Regions from separate parts of the Blastococcus montanus genome, predicted to be linked through region 2. Evidence: predicted binding sites of a transcription regulator. Region 2 holds the regulator's gene; each other region holds the start of a gene.
What was found. Region 2 encodes LexA, which represses DNA repair genes until DNA is damaged. Its sites were predicted from a motif close to TCGAACANNTGTTCGA; they were not measured.
Positions count from the first base shown of each region.

Region 1: the regulator LexA is predicted to act here: its motif matches at 1,442-1,457, upstream of ABDB74_RS02815 (DUF222 domain-containing protein).
Region 3: the regulator LexA is predicted to act here: its motif matches at 2,025-2,040, upstream of ABDB74_RS07770 (DUF6504 family protein).

Region 1 covers NZ_CP155551.1:594,809-598,659, reverse strand. The annotation lists gene ABDB74_RS02815 (DUF222 domain-containing protein) at 1-1,437, opposite strand, end outside; gene ABDB74_RS02810 (DEAD/DEAH box helicase family protein) at 1,698-3,470, shown strand; gene ABDB74_RS02805 (hypothetical protein) at 3,481-3,804, opposite strand; gene ABDB74_RS02800 (AAA family ATPase) at 3,801-3,851, opposite strand, start outside.
Region 2 covers NZ_CP155551.1:3,074,100-3,077,950, reverse strand. The annotation lists gene ABDB74_RS14670 (iron ABC transporter permease) at 1-668, shown strand, start outside; gene ABDB74_RS14665 (enoyl-CoA hydratase/isomerase family protein) at 665-1,453, shown strand; gene lexA (transcriptional repressor LexA) at 1,536-2,300, opposite strand; gene ABDB74_RS14655 (LysM peptidoglycan-binding domain-containing protein) at 2,767-3,015, shown strand; gene ABDB74_RS14650 (hypothetical protein) at 3,146-3,851, shown strand, end outside.
Region 3 covers NZ_CP155551.1:1,580,151-1,584,001, reverse strand. The annotation lists gene ABDB74_RS07780 (DNA polymerase III subunit alpha) at 1-1,017, opposite strand, end outside; gene ABDB74_RS07775 (SAV_6107 family HEPN domain-containing protein) at 1,115-1,612, opposite strand; gene ABDB74_RS07770 (DUF6504 family protein) at 1,612-1,935, opposite strand; gene ABDB74_RS07765 (YbaK/EbsC family protein) at 2,187-2,732, shown strand; gene ABDB74_RS07760 (GNAT family N-acetyltransferase) at 2,729-3,322, shown strand; gene ABDB74_RS07755 (NAD(P)/FAD-dependent oxidoreductase) at 3,319-3,851, shown strand, end outside.

The sequences.
Region 1 (3,851 bases), 1.8 Mb from region 2:
AGCCACCGCCCGACCGGCTGCGCCGAGCGCTCGCTCGAGGTCGAGCAGGACCGCACCGGCCGACTCCACCGCCCGGTCGGCCACGGCCCACGGACCGCCCACCGGGGCACGATCGGACGTCGGTGCCGCATGCGGCTGCTCGTCGCCGCGGCCCTCATCGCGGTCGTCCGGGATCCGATCGGGGTCGGTGCCGGTGCTCGGCTCCACGTCCCAGCCGTGGTCGTCCCGGTCGAGGTCGTCCCAGTACCGCTCCTGCCAGGCAGCTTCCTCGTTCCAGAGCCTGAGCTGCTCCTCCGGCGGCGGCGCCTCCGCGCCACCCCATCCCTCGGCGAGGACCCGTTCCTCGACGGCGGCCCACCACTCCTCCAGGGCGCGGTCCTCGGCCGTCACCGGGTCCGTGGCCGGCGGGGCTGCCGGTGAGGACAGCGCGTCCGCGTGCCGCGCTGCAGGCGGCGCGTCCGCGACCGGGTCGGCGATGGAGTCGAGGTCGTCCGGCGGCGCAGCGACGCCGGGCAGCAGGCCGAGGGCCCGGGCCAGGGCCCGCACCATCTCCGCGGGCACCGGCTCCCCGCCGATCTCGCCGGGCTCGTCACCGCCGGCCAGGGTGCTCACCCCGGCGACCACGGTGAGCTGCGCCTGCACGGGCGGGAGGTCGGTCTCCCCCGGCCGCAGCACGCAGTCGAGGAGGCAGTCAGCCATCTTCTGGCCGCGGGTCCGCCGGTCGTCCGGATCGTCGGCCAGCGCATCGGCGTAGCGGCCGAGGGCGTCGACCAGCGCCTGCGCCTCCGGCACCGTGAGCAGCGCGTGGAGCACGGCCATCCCGTCGGCGGCGTCCGGCCGGACGAACACGCCCCGTTCCCGCAGCCGGGCGGTCAGCCGCCCGGCGGCGTCCCTGGCGTCCCGGGCCAGCACCATCCTGCGCGCCTTCGCGCCCAGCTGGGCGGGAGTGGTGACCCGTCCGGCGGCCCAGGCGAGCAGGTCGGCCTCCACCCGTGCCCTGACCGTCGCGTTCACGATGGGCGCCACCTTCTCCAGCAGCGGCCACAGGTGGCCGACGTGCAGGGCACCCGACTCGAGCGCGGCGAGGGTGCGCGGCAGCCGGTGCACGAGCGTCAACGAGCGGATCAGGAGCGTCTGCGCCGCCTGGGAGGAGATGGACAGCGCGACGGCCAGCTCCTGGACCGCCCACTCGCTGACATCTGCCAGCACGTCCGCGCGCGCCGCACGGCGCTCCTCGCCCATCGCGCCGGGCTCACCCGGTTGCCGGTCGGCCGACGCGGGGCGGGTGGCGGCGAACTCCGCGCCCGCCCGTGCGCGCAGGGCGGTCTGCCGGGCGATCTCGCGATCGGCGGCCTGGACGGCACCGAGCGGGTCCGACGCCCACCCGGCGGCAGGCGCGGCCGGCTGCTCACCCGTCTGCTGCCGGCCGTCGATCACGTCTTCGATCGTAAGTTCGACCACCGACAGAAATCGCCGTCCCGCTCCGCGCCCGCGGGACTCCTGGGATCGACGTGACCGCCGGGGCGTGACGAGGCGGTCCGTTCCGGACATGACGATCGCCACACCCGCCACGGCGTCCCGGTATCTGCGCAGGTCAGGGCCGATGCCGCCGTCCGCCATACGTCGGCGGGCGCGGGGCACGCGGCAGGAGACCGGTTGGGCGTGTCGTCTGCGCGGCAGCGAAGATGGGTCCCGACATGGCGACTGCAGCAGCAGCGGCGGCCCGGGCCCCGCAGACGACCAGCCGACCGCTCCGGGCATGGCAGCAGGCCGCCCTCGGCCAGTACGAGGAGGCCTCCCCCAAGGACTTCCTGGTCACCGCTACGCCGGGCGCCGGCAAGACGACCTTCGCCCTGACCCTGGCCGCGCGGCTGCTCTCGCGGCGGGAGGTCGCCCGCGTGATCGTGGTCGCCCCCACCGACCACCTGCGCCTGCAGTGGGCCGAGGCCGCCGACGCCATGGGCATCGTCCTCGACCCCAACCTCACCAACGCCGTCGGCCCGGTGCGCGCCGGCACCCAGGGCTACGTGACCACGTACGCGCAGGTGGCGGGCAAGCCGATGCTGCACGCGGCCCGGTCCACCGCCGTCAAGTCGCTGGTAATCCTCGACGAGGTGCACCACGCCGGTGACGGTCTGTCCTGGGGCGAGGCGGTCGAGGATGCCTACGGCATGGCCGCGCGCCGGCTGTGCCTGACCGGGACGCCGTTCCGCACAAAGCCCGACGAACGCATCCCCTTCGTCCGGTACGAGGAGGACACCTTCGAGGGCGAGGCCGGTGGCCTGGTCAGCCGCGCCGACTACACCTACGGCTACAAGGAGGCGCTCGCCGACAACGTCGTCCGCCCGGTCGTCTTCGCCGCCTACACGGGCACCTCGCGCTGGCGGAACTCCGCCGGCGAGGTCGTCGCCGCGTCGCTGAGCGAGGCCGGCACCAAGTCGGTGGAGATGCAGGCCTGGCGGACGGCGCTGGACCCCAAGGGCCAGTGGGTGCCGCACGTCATCGCCGCCATGGACGACCGGATCACCCACCTGCGCGAGGAGGGCGGCATGCCCGACGCCGCCGGGCTGATCCTCGCCAGCGACCAGGACGACGCCCGCGCCTACGCGAAGATCGTCCGCCGGGTCACCGGCAAGCCGGCCGAGCTGATCCTCTCCGACGACCCGAAGGCGTCGAAGAAGATCGAGCGCTTCGCGACCGGCTCCGCACGCATCGCCGTCTGCGTCCGGATGATCTCCGAGGGCGTCGACGTCCCGCGGGCCGCCGTCCTCGCGTGGATGACCTCGTACCGGACCCCGCTGTTCTTCGCGCAGGCCGTCGGCCGCGTGGTCCGCTCCCGATCGCCGCACGAGTCGGCGACCGTGTTCCTCCCCGCCGTCCGCCCGCTGCTGTCGCTGGCCGCCTCCATGGAGGAGCAGCGCAACCACGTCATGCCGCCGCCGCGGACCCAGCCCGACGAGGAGCTCGAGGCGCTCGACCTGCCGCCGCGGGAGCCGAAGGAGGGCGAGATGAAGCAGTGGGAGGCCCTCGAGGCCGACGCCCGCTTCGCCCACGTGCTGAGCAGCGGGACGGCGCACACCGGTGAGGGCCGCCCGGCGCTGGTCGCACCCGAGGAGGAGGACTTCCTCGGCATCCCCGGGTTGTTGACCCCCGAGCAGACGGCGTCGCTGCTGGCCAAGCGGGACGACGAGCTGCGGATCCGCATCGCGCAGAGCCACCGGGATGCCGCTGACGACTTCATGGTCGTCGAGGACCACCCCGACGAGGACGACGCCGGCCGCTCGTGGCGCGACGCCGCGGAGCTGCGCCGGGAGATCAACCGCCTGGTCAACCGGGTCGCGGCGCGCACCTCGCAGCCGCAGGCCGTGGTGCACACCCAGCTGCGCCAGTCGGTGCCCGGCCCGCCGTCGGCCTCTGCGTCGGTCGACGTGCTCCGCGCCCGCCGGGAGCGCCTCCGCACCATGCTCTGAGGCGCGCCGTTCAGTTCTCCGCCGGCGGGATGTCGGCGCGCACGAGGCGCAGCCGCGTGGGCGGGATGATCCCCGGGAAGTAGTCGTAGCCCTCGCCGGAGGTCAGGAGGTCGGCCGGGTCCACCTCGTCGACGGCCCAGACGTCCACCGGACCGCCGGTGTTGTTCATGGCGACGAAGTAGTCGGCCGTCCACTCGTCGGGCGCGAGGAAGCACCCTTCCTGCTCCGGCACCGGGCTGCCCGCGATCCCCGGTGCGGCACCCATCCGCCGCCAGTCGAGCCCGTACTTCTCGATGGACGCCCGGTTCCGCGACGACGTGACGTGGAACATCACCGGTCGACCAGGAGACCACGGGCCGCCGCGATCGCGACGGCCTCGGT
Region 2 (3,851 bases):
TGGGCAACAGCTTCGTCCTGGCGCTCGGCGGGACGGTCCTCGCACTCGCCGTCGCGCTGCTGGCCTCGTGGCTGGTGCACCGCACCAAGGCCCGGAGCAACGCAGCCATCATCGGAGCCATGGCCGCGCCCCTGGCCTTCCCCGGGGCGGTGCTCGGCATCGGTCTGATCATCGCCTACGCGGGTCAGCCGTTCGGACTGGGTGGGACGCTCACCATCCTGTTGATCGCCTATGCCGGCAGCGCCCTGCCGTTGACCTTCGCTTACGTGCACGCCGGGATGGGCCAGATCGGCGCGGAGGTCGAAGAGGCGTCCCGGAGCCTGGGAGCGTCCTGGGCGCGCACCTGGCGGCGGATCACGGTGCCGTTGCTGCGGCCCTCCCTGCTGGCCGCGGGCATGCTCAACTTCGTCCTGCTCTTCCGGGAGCTGGAGATGTCGGTGTTCCTCTACACCGGCGCGAATCCCACGGTGGCCACGGTGCTCTACAACCTGGCCAGTGAGTCGCTCTACCAGCGCGTGGGTGCGCTCTCCGTGGTGATCCTGCTGATCAACATCGTGGTGACCGTGATCGCGATGCGACTGCTCGACCGCAAGCCCGGCACGTCCACCCGGCGGTCCCGCCGGTCCCCGTCCGTCGCACTCAACACCCCACCGGAGGAAGCAGCATGACAGTGACCACGACCGATGTCGGCACCGGCGTCCACCTTCGCTACGAGACCCCGCACATCGCTGTCCTCACCCTGGACAGCCCCCCGTCCAACACCTTCAGCTGGGAGAGCCGGCGGTCCTTCATGAAGGCGCTGGACATCCTGGACGCCGACGAGCAGGTCCGTTGCCTGGTGATCACCGGAGAAGGCCGGGCCTTCACCGCCGGTGCGCACCTGGGCGAGGACCAGTCCATGAGCGACGAGCAACTCAGCGACTACCTGGCCGAGTTCAGCCGGGTCCTCAATGGGGTGCAGAACTTCCGAGCCCCGGTGATCGCGGCCATCAACGGGGCCACGATCGGCGGTGGGCTGGAGTTCTCGCTCTGCTGCGACATCCGGATCGCGTCCACCGAGGCCTTCTTCGTCGCGGCGGGCGTGAACGTCGGCCTCATCGTCAGCTTCTGGCGCCTGCCCCGTGTGATCGGACTCGGCCCGGCAAAGGAGATCCTGCTGACCGGGGCCCGCTACTCCGCCCAGCAGGCGCTCAACTGGGGCCTGGTGACGGAGGTCCACGAGCCGGGCGACCTCATGACCGCCGCGCTGGCGAAAGCGCAGCGGATCGCCACCCGTGCGCCGCTGTCGGTGGAGGCCACGAAGGAAGCGGTCACCGGAGCGTTCGAGATGGACTTCACCCAGGGACAGGCGCTCCAGACCAAGCGGTTCCTGGAGATGTTCCGGACCGAGGACCACCAGGAGGCGTTGCAGGCCTTCTTCGAGAAGCGCGACGGCGACTACCAGCGACGCTGAGGGGGCGCCGGCTGAGCCGTCCGCTTCACCGCCCACGTCGGGGCCCGGCCACCGGAGGCCGGGCCCCGACGTGGGTTCCGTGTCAGACCCGGCGCAGGACCGAGACCACGCGGCCGAGGATCGTCGCCTCGTCACCGGGGATCGGCTCGTAGGCCGGGTTGTGCGGGAGCAGCCACACGTGGCCGTCACGGCGCTTGTAGGTCTTCACCGTGGCCTCGCCGTCGATCATCGCGGCCACGATCTCGCCGTTCTCGGCGGTCGGCTGCTGCCGCACGACGACCCAGTCGCCGTCGCAGATGGCCGCCTCCACCATCGAGTCACCGGCGACCTTCAGCATGAACACGGTGCCCTCGCCGACCAGCTCGCGGGGGAGCGGGAAGACGTCCTCGACCGCCTGCTCGGCCAGCACCGGGCCACCCGCGGCGATGCGACCGACCAGCGGGACGTAGGCCGGGGCGGCGGCCCGCTCGCCCTCGCTGACCATCGGAGGCTCGGCGACGGCCGAGGCGGTGCGGCCGGCATCGCCCGGCAGGCGCACGTCGAGAGCGCGCGGCCGGTTCGGATCCCGCCGCAGCCAGCCCTTCTTCTGCAGCACCGACAGCTGGTGGGCGACCGACGAGGCCGAGGAGAGGCCGACCGCCTCGCCGATCTCCCGGACCGAAGGTGGGTAGCCGCGGCGCTCGATCGAGTCGCGGATGACCTCCAGGACGCGCCGCTGACGCTGGGTCAGGCCGTCACCGTCCGCGCTCCGGTCGGGAAAGGTCCGGACAGTCGCCGAGGCCTCGGCCCCGTCCTGGGTGCCGCCGCGCGCCCGCCGGCCGCCGGACGTCCCGCTCGACTCCGTCACGTCTCCTCCTCGCCGGCTGCTCGCGCAGCCGTTCCGACCTCGTCCTCGACGTCGACCGTAGCGCCGATCCCCGCCCAGTTCAAACAGGTGTTCGAAGCCATGTCGTGTCGCCCCCCATCTGTCGGTGGCATCGGGTAGACATCGGACAGGCGTTCGAATCGAACACACGTTCGGGTGGGCGGGCGCCGGCCAGGTGAGAGGCGGAAGTGCGATGACGGGCAGTGCGGTGCGGTCGGTGGGCGGAGTGTCCGAGGGGCGGGTTGCGGTCGAGGCGCCACCGGCGCGTCACCTCCGGGTGCTGCCACCCGTGCCGGAGGCGTACGCCGTGGCGCCCGGGCGGCGGGCCCCCGTCCGGGATGGTGCCGCCGCCCCGGCCGTCGCGCCGAGAGGCCCGAGCCGCCACGATGGCCGGCCGGGCATCGCGCCGCCGCCGCTCCGGCTGACCGCGCGGGGTCGCCGGCTGGTCGTGGTCCTGGCCGTCGCGCTCGTGGTGGGGCTGGTCGCGCTCGGCGAGGCGGTCATGGGCGGCGGAGGGGACGGGCTCGAGCTGATGGGCACGGCCAGCGTGGTCGTCGAGTCCGGTGACACGCTGTGGTCCATCGCCGGAGGTGTGGCGGGCGACCGTGACGTCCGTGAGGTCGTGGACGAGATCCAGACGCTGAACGGTCTGCGCAGCGCGGACCTCGTGCCCGGTCAGGTGCTGGCACTGCCCTGAGGCGTCCAGCGCGGCGGTCGGGCGGCGGCTCGCCACGGCACGAGGTTCACAAGGGCCGGCCGGCGACTTCGTCAACCCTCCGTGTGGGCACGTTCACGGTGCGTGCTCGGCGGCCGCATACGGTCGTGCGGTGTCGAGCGTCATGGACAACCGCGCCGCGGTCTTCACCAGTCGGCCCCAGGCCGTGGAGGTCTTCCAGGCCGGTACCTGGTGGGCCGGCGAGCTGCTGGGGTGGCGGCACGACGGCGCCGGGGCCTGCCAGATGTGGGTGCGGGTCGTCGTGGGCGGTGTCGAGGAGGCGGCGTGGACCGACCTGACGACCCTCCGGCTGCCCGAGCCGCAGTCCCCGGCGCCGGCGGCCACCCGGTCGGCGCGGCGGCGCGTGACCCAGGAGATGGCGGCGGCGCAGGCGGTGTCCGCGCTCCGGGCCGGCGAGGTCGTGGTCGGCGCCGAGACGACGACGGGCTCTTCGATGATCCGCGACCACGGCGGGTCGTCCGCTCGCACCCGCTCCGGCGGGCGCCGGAGAGCGCCGGAGGATGTCGACGTGCAGGCCGCGTCCGCGGCTTCGGTCCCCGTCCCGGCGCCGGGGCGGCACCGCGCGCCCGTGGTGGACGCCGGGCGGCACCGGGCGGCGGACACGGGGATGCTGCCCGCTGTCGTCGACGCGGCTCCCGGGGCGATGCCCGATCAGGTCTCCGGGTCCCCGCAGACGGTGGCGTGCTCCGTTCCCGCTGCGCGGCGGGCGCCGGCGGACGAGGTGTCGTCGGACGTTCGCCGGTGGGCACCCCCGGCCGGCCTGGACGCCCACCTGCTCACCCGGCCGATGCGGCTCG
Region 3 (3,851 bases), 1.5 Mb from region 2:
GCCCATCCCCCGTTCGGCCGGTGTGGTGACCACGTCGAGCTCGGGATACCGGACGCTGCCGATGCCCAGGTCGCCCGCCGGATCGACGGCGCACTGCTCGGCCAGCCGGGCGGTGCGCTCGAGCAACCGCAGGGCGGCGTCCCGGTCGGGGCCGACCACGTCCTCGGCGACCTCGGCCATCTCCTTGCCGGACTTCAGGTAGCCCTCGGCCGTGGTGCGGTCGACGTGCCGGGCACCGAGCGGGACCAGCCGCCGGGCGGCGTCGAGGACGTCGGCGGTCGGCGCGTCCAGCGCGTCGACGTACCGGACGGCGTTGCTGAGCACCACCGGCACCTGCTGCTCGGCGGCGAACCGCAGCATCGCCTGGGCGCGGGAACGGTCACCCCGGCCACGGTGGTGCACCAGCTCGAGCGCCAGGCCGGGTCCGAAGACGGCGCGCCACACGTCCAGCTGCCCGGCGGCCAGATCGGCCCGGCCGGCCAGCAGCGCCCGCCCCACCGGGGAGTCGGGACCGAGCAGCGGGGTCAGCCCGGTCGCGTGCTCGGCGGCGATCGCCAGCGAGCTCACCGGCTCGCCGCGGGTCCCGCGCAGGTGGGTGGCGCTGGTGAGCCGGCACAGCGACCGCCAGCCGGCGCCGTCCCGGGCCAGGAAGGTGACCCGGGGCAGCCGCGGGTCGACGCTCGCCCCACCGCGGGCCGGGGCCCGACGGGCAGACGTCGTCGCCCGCGGCCGCCGCGCCGCGGCGGGATCCTCGCCCAGCACGTGCGCGAGCGCCGGCGGCACGCTGGTGCCCAGTGCGGGCGCCACCGCCAGGTCGACCCCGAAGATCGGTCGCACCCCGGCCGACCGGCAGGCCAGCGCGAACTTCACCGCGCCGTACATGCCGTCACGGTCGGTGAGGGCCAGCGCGGGCATGCCGTGCTCGGCGGCGCGGGCCACCAGATCGGCGGGGTGGTTGGCCCCGTACCGCATGGAGTAGCCGGAGGCGACGTGCAGGTGGACGAAGGGGTCACTCACGCGGCTTCCTTGCTGTCCCCCGCAAGCGGGAGGTGCCCCCAGCTCGTCAGCCGCGTGACCGCGACTGCTCTGTCCACCGGTGAGTTCGCACGCTCGCTCACTTCCGGGATCCGGCGGACCAGGACGGGGCTCCACCGACCACGTGCGGCCGCGGGTAGCGGGACGACTCCGGCAGCGGGGTGCTGCCGAGCGTGGTCTCGACGACGGTGAGGAAGGCGCGGACGTCGCGGACCAGGTCGTCGGCCTCCCGTTCGGTGACCGCCCGGGACAGGCCCGCCTCGGCTGCGGCCCGCTTGGCCGCCCCGGCGGCGAAGAAGGTGGCCCACTCCCCCAGCTCCGGCGCCACCTGTCCGAGCAGGACCCAGGCACTGCGCGGCCGGCGACGACCGGCCTCCGGGCGGGTGCGCGCGGCCAGCACGGCAGCGGCGGCACGCAGCGCACCGAGGTGCGCGGTGGCGTAGCGCTCCCGCGGATCGGTGGCCGCCGCGGCCTCGGCCAGCCCGCGGTGGGCCTGGTCCAGCAGCGCCGCCGCCGCGGCGGGCAGCGCGGGCGGCAGGGGCAGCTGGTCGGCCGGCACGGCTCGTGCGGCGCCCATCAGTCGTGCACCCGCACGAGCCACCAGCGGTTGCCCGACGCGTCCCACGACAGGTCGTAGACCCCGGCGAAGCTCATCCGTGAGCGGCCCGCCCGGACCGCCTCGACCCGCCAGACCTCCCGCGGAGCCACCATGTCGGCGGAGGCGCCCCCGGCCTCGGCACCCCGGATCCACCACGGCACCGTCTCGATCCAGGAGTCGAGCAGCTCGCCCACGACGTACCGGGACTGCCCGCGCCAGAACTGCACCGGGCCCAGCGGGCCACGCTCGACCTGCACCTCTTCGCCGGTCCGACCGACGACCTCACCGAGCACCCGGCTCATGACAGACTCCCCACGCCTCACCCCGCGTGCACGCCGGCACGGCGCTCCACCGGCGGGGAAGAGGCCGGGTGGAGCAGGCCGGACGTCGTTCGAACGTGTGTTCGAACGACGTCCAGTAGACCCGAGCGGCCTCCCCTCGTCAAGCGACGCCACCGCCGTGTCCCGACCACGGCGGGTCCGCGTGCACCGCCGTCGGCCCGGCCCCGGGACACGCCGGGCACCACCCCCTCGGGCGGTGGCAGGATCAGTGCATGAGCCGACCCCCGCACCCCCGGGTGGCCGACGTCGCCCGCGTCCTCGCCGAGGCCGGTGCCACCGGCGAGGTCCGCGTCCTGCCCGCGGAGGTCCGCACCGCGGCGGCGGCCGCCGCCGCGCTGGGCGTGCCGGTCGGCGCGATCGTCAACAGCCTGGTCTTCCTCGCCGACGACGCTCCGCTGCTGATCCTCACCAGCGGAGCGCACCGCGTCGACGTCCACCAGGTGGCGGCGCTGCTCGGGGTCGGTTCCCTGACCCCCGCCCCCGCCGACGTCGTCCGCCGGCACACCGGCCAGCCCATCGGCGGCGTCGCCCCGGTCGGCCACCCCGAGCCGCTGGGCACGCTGGTCGACGTGGAGCTGGCCCGCCACGACGCGGTGTGGGCCGCGGCCGGCCACCCGACGGCGGTCTTCCCCACCACCTACGACGAGCTGCTGCGCCTCACCGCGGGCACCGCTGCCGAGGTGGGCGAGGGCCCGGGCACGGCCACCACCGCCGGGAACGCGTCACCCGCCGGCGCACCCGAGGCGGTGTCCCCGTGACGGGCACCCGCCCCGCCACCCGCATCGTCGAGCTGCCGCCGCCGTGGATGCGGGAGCACATGCACGAGGTGCTCACCGTCTACGGGCTCGCGATGGGCTACGACTCCGGCGTCGTCGCCGGCCGGTACGGCTACGCCGTCCAGCACACCGAGCGGCCCGGCTTCCGCGCGGTGGGCGCGTTCGCGCAGACGCCGGAGGGTGAGCGGCTGGTCGGCTTCGGCTACGGCTACCTCATCGCCCCCGGCCAGTGGTGGCACGACCAGGTGCGGGCCGCACTCGACCGCCGGACGGCCAGGAGGTGGCTGCCCGGGGCCTTCGAGATCTGCGAGCTGCACGTCCACCCCGACGCCCAGAGCCGGGGCCTGGGCCGGCAGCTGCTGCACGCGCTGGTCGAGGGCCTGCCGCACCCGGTCGCCCTGCTCTCCACGCCCGACGCCGACACCAAGGCCTTCCGGCTGTACCGCGCCGACGGCTTCGTCGACCTCGCCCGCGGCTACCACTTCCCCGGCGACTCCCGGCCCTTCGCCATCCTCGGCGCCCGGCTCCCGCTGCATCCACCCAGCCCCTCCGCGGCGAACGACCGAGCGTGACCGCACCCCCTGCCCCCTCCCCGCCCGCCGACGTCGTCGTCATCGGTTCGGGCCACAACGGCCTGGTCGCCGCCTGCTACCTGGCGCGGGAGGGCCTGACCGTGGAGGTCGTCGAGTCCGACGACGTCCTCGGCGGCGCGGTGTCCACCGTCGAGCGGTGGCCCGGCGTGCGGGTCGACCGCGGCTCGAGCGCGCACGTGATCATCCGGCACAGCGGCATCGTCGAGGAGCTCGACCTCGCCGCCCACGGGCTGCGCTACATCGACTGCGACCCCTGGGGCTTCGCGCCGGCACCCGCGCCGGGCGATCCCGGGCCCGCCGGCCGTCCCCTGGTGTTCTCCGTGGACCTGGACGCCACCTGCGCGTCGATCGAGGCGGCCTGCGGACCGGCCGACGCCGCCGCCTACCGCCGGTTCGTCGAGGTGTGGGGACCCCGCAGCCGCGCCGTGGTCGCCTCGTTCGGCCGGGCGCCGTCGGCCGGTGGTCTGGTCCGCTCCTTCTGGCCGCTCGGCGCCCCCGCCGACGGTCG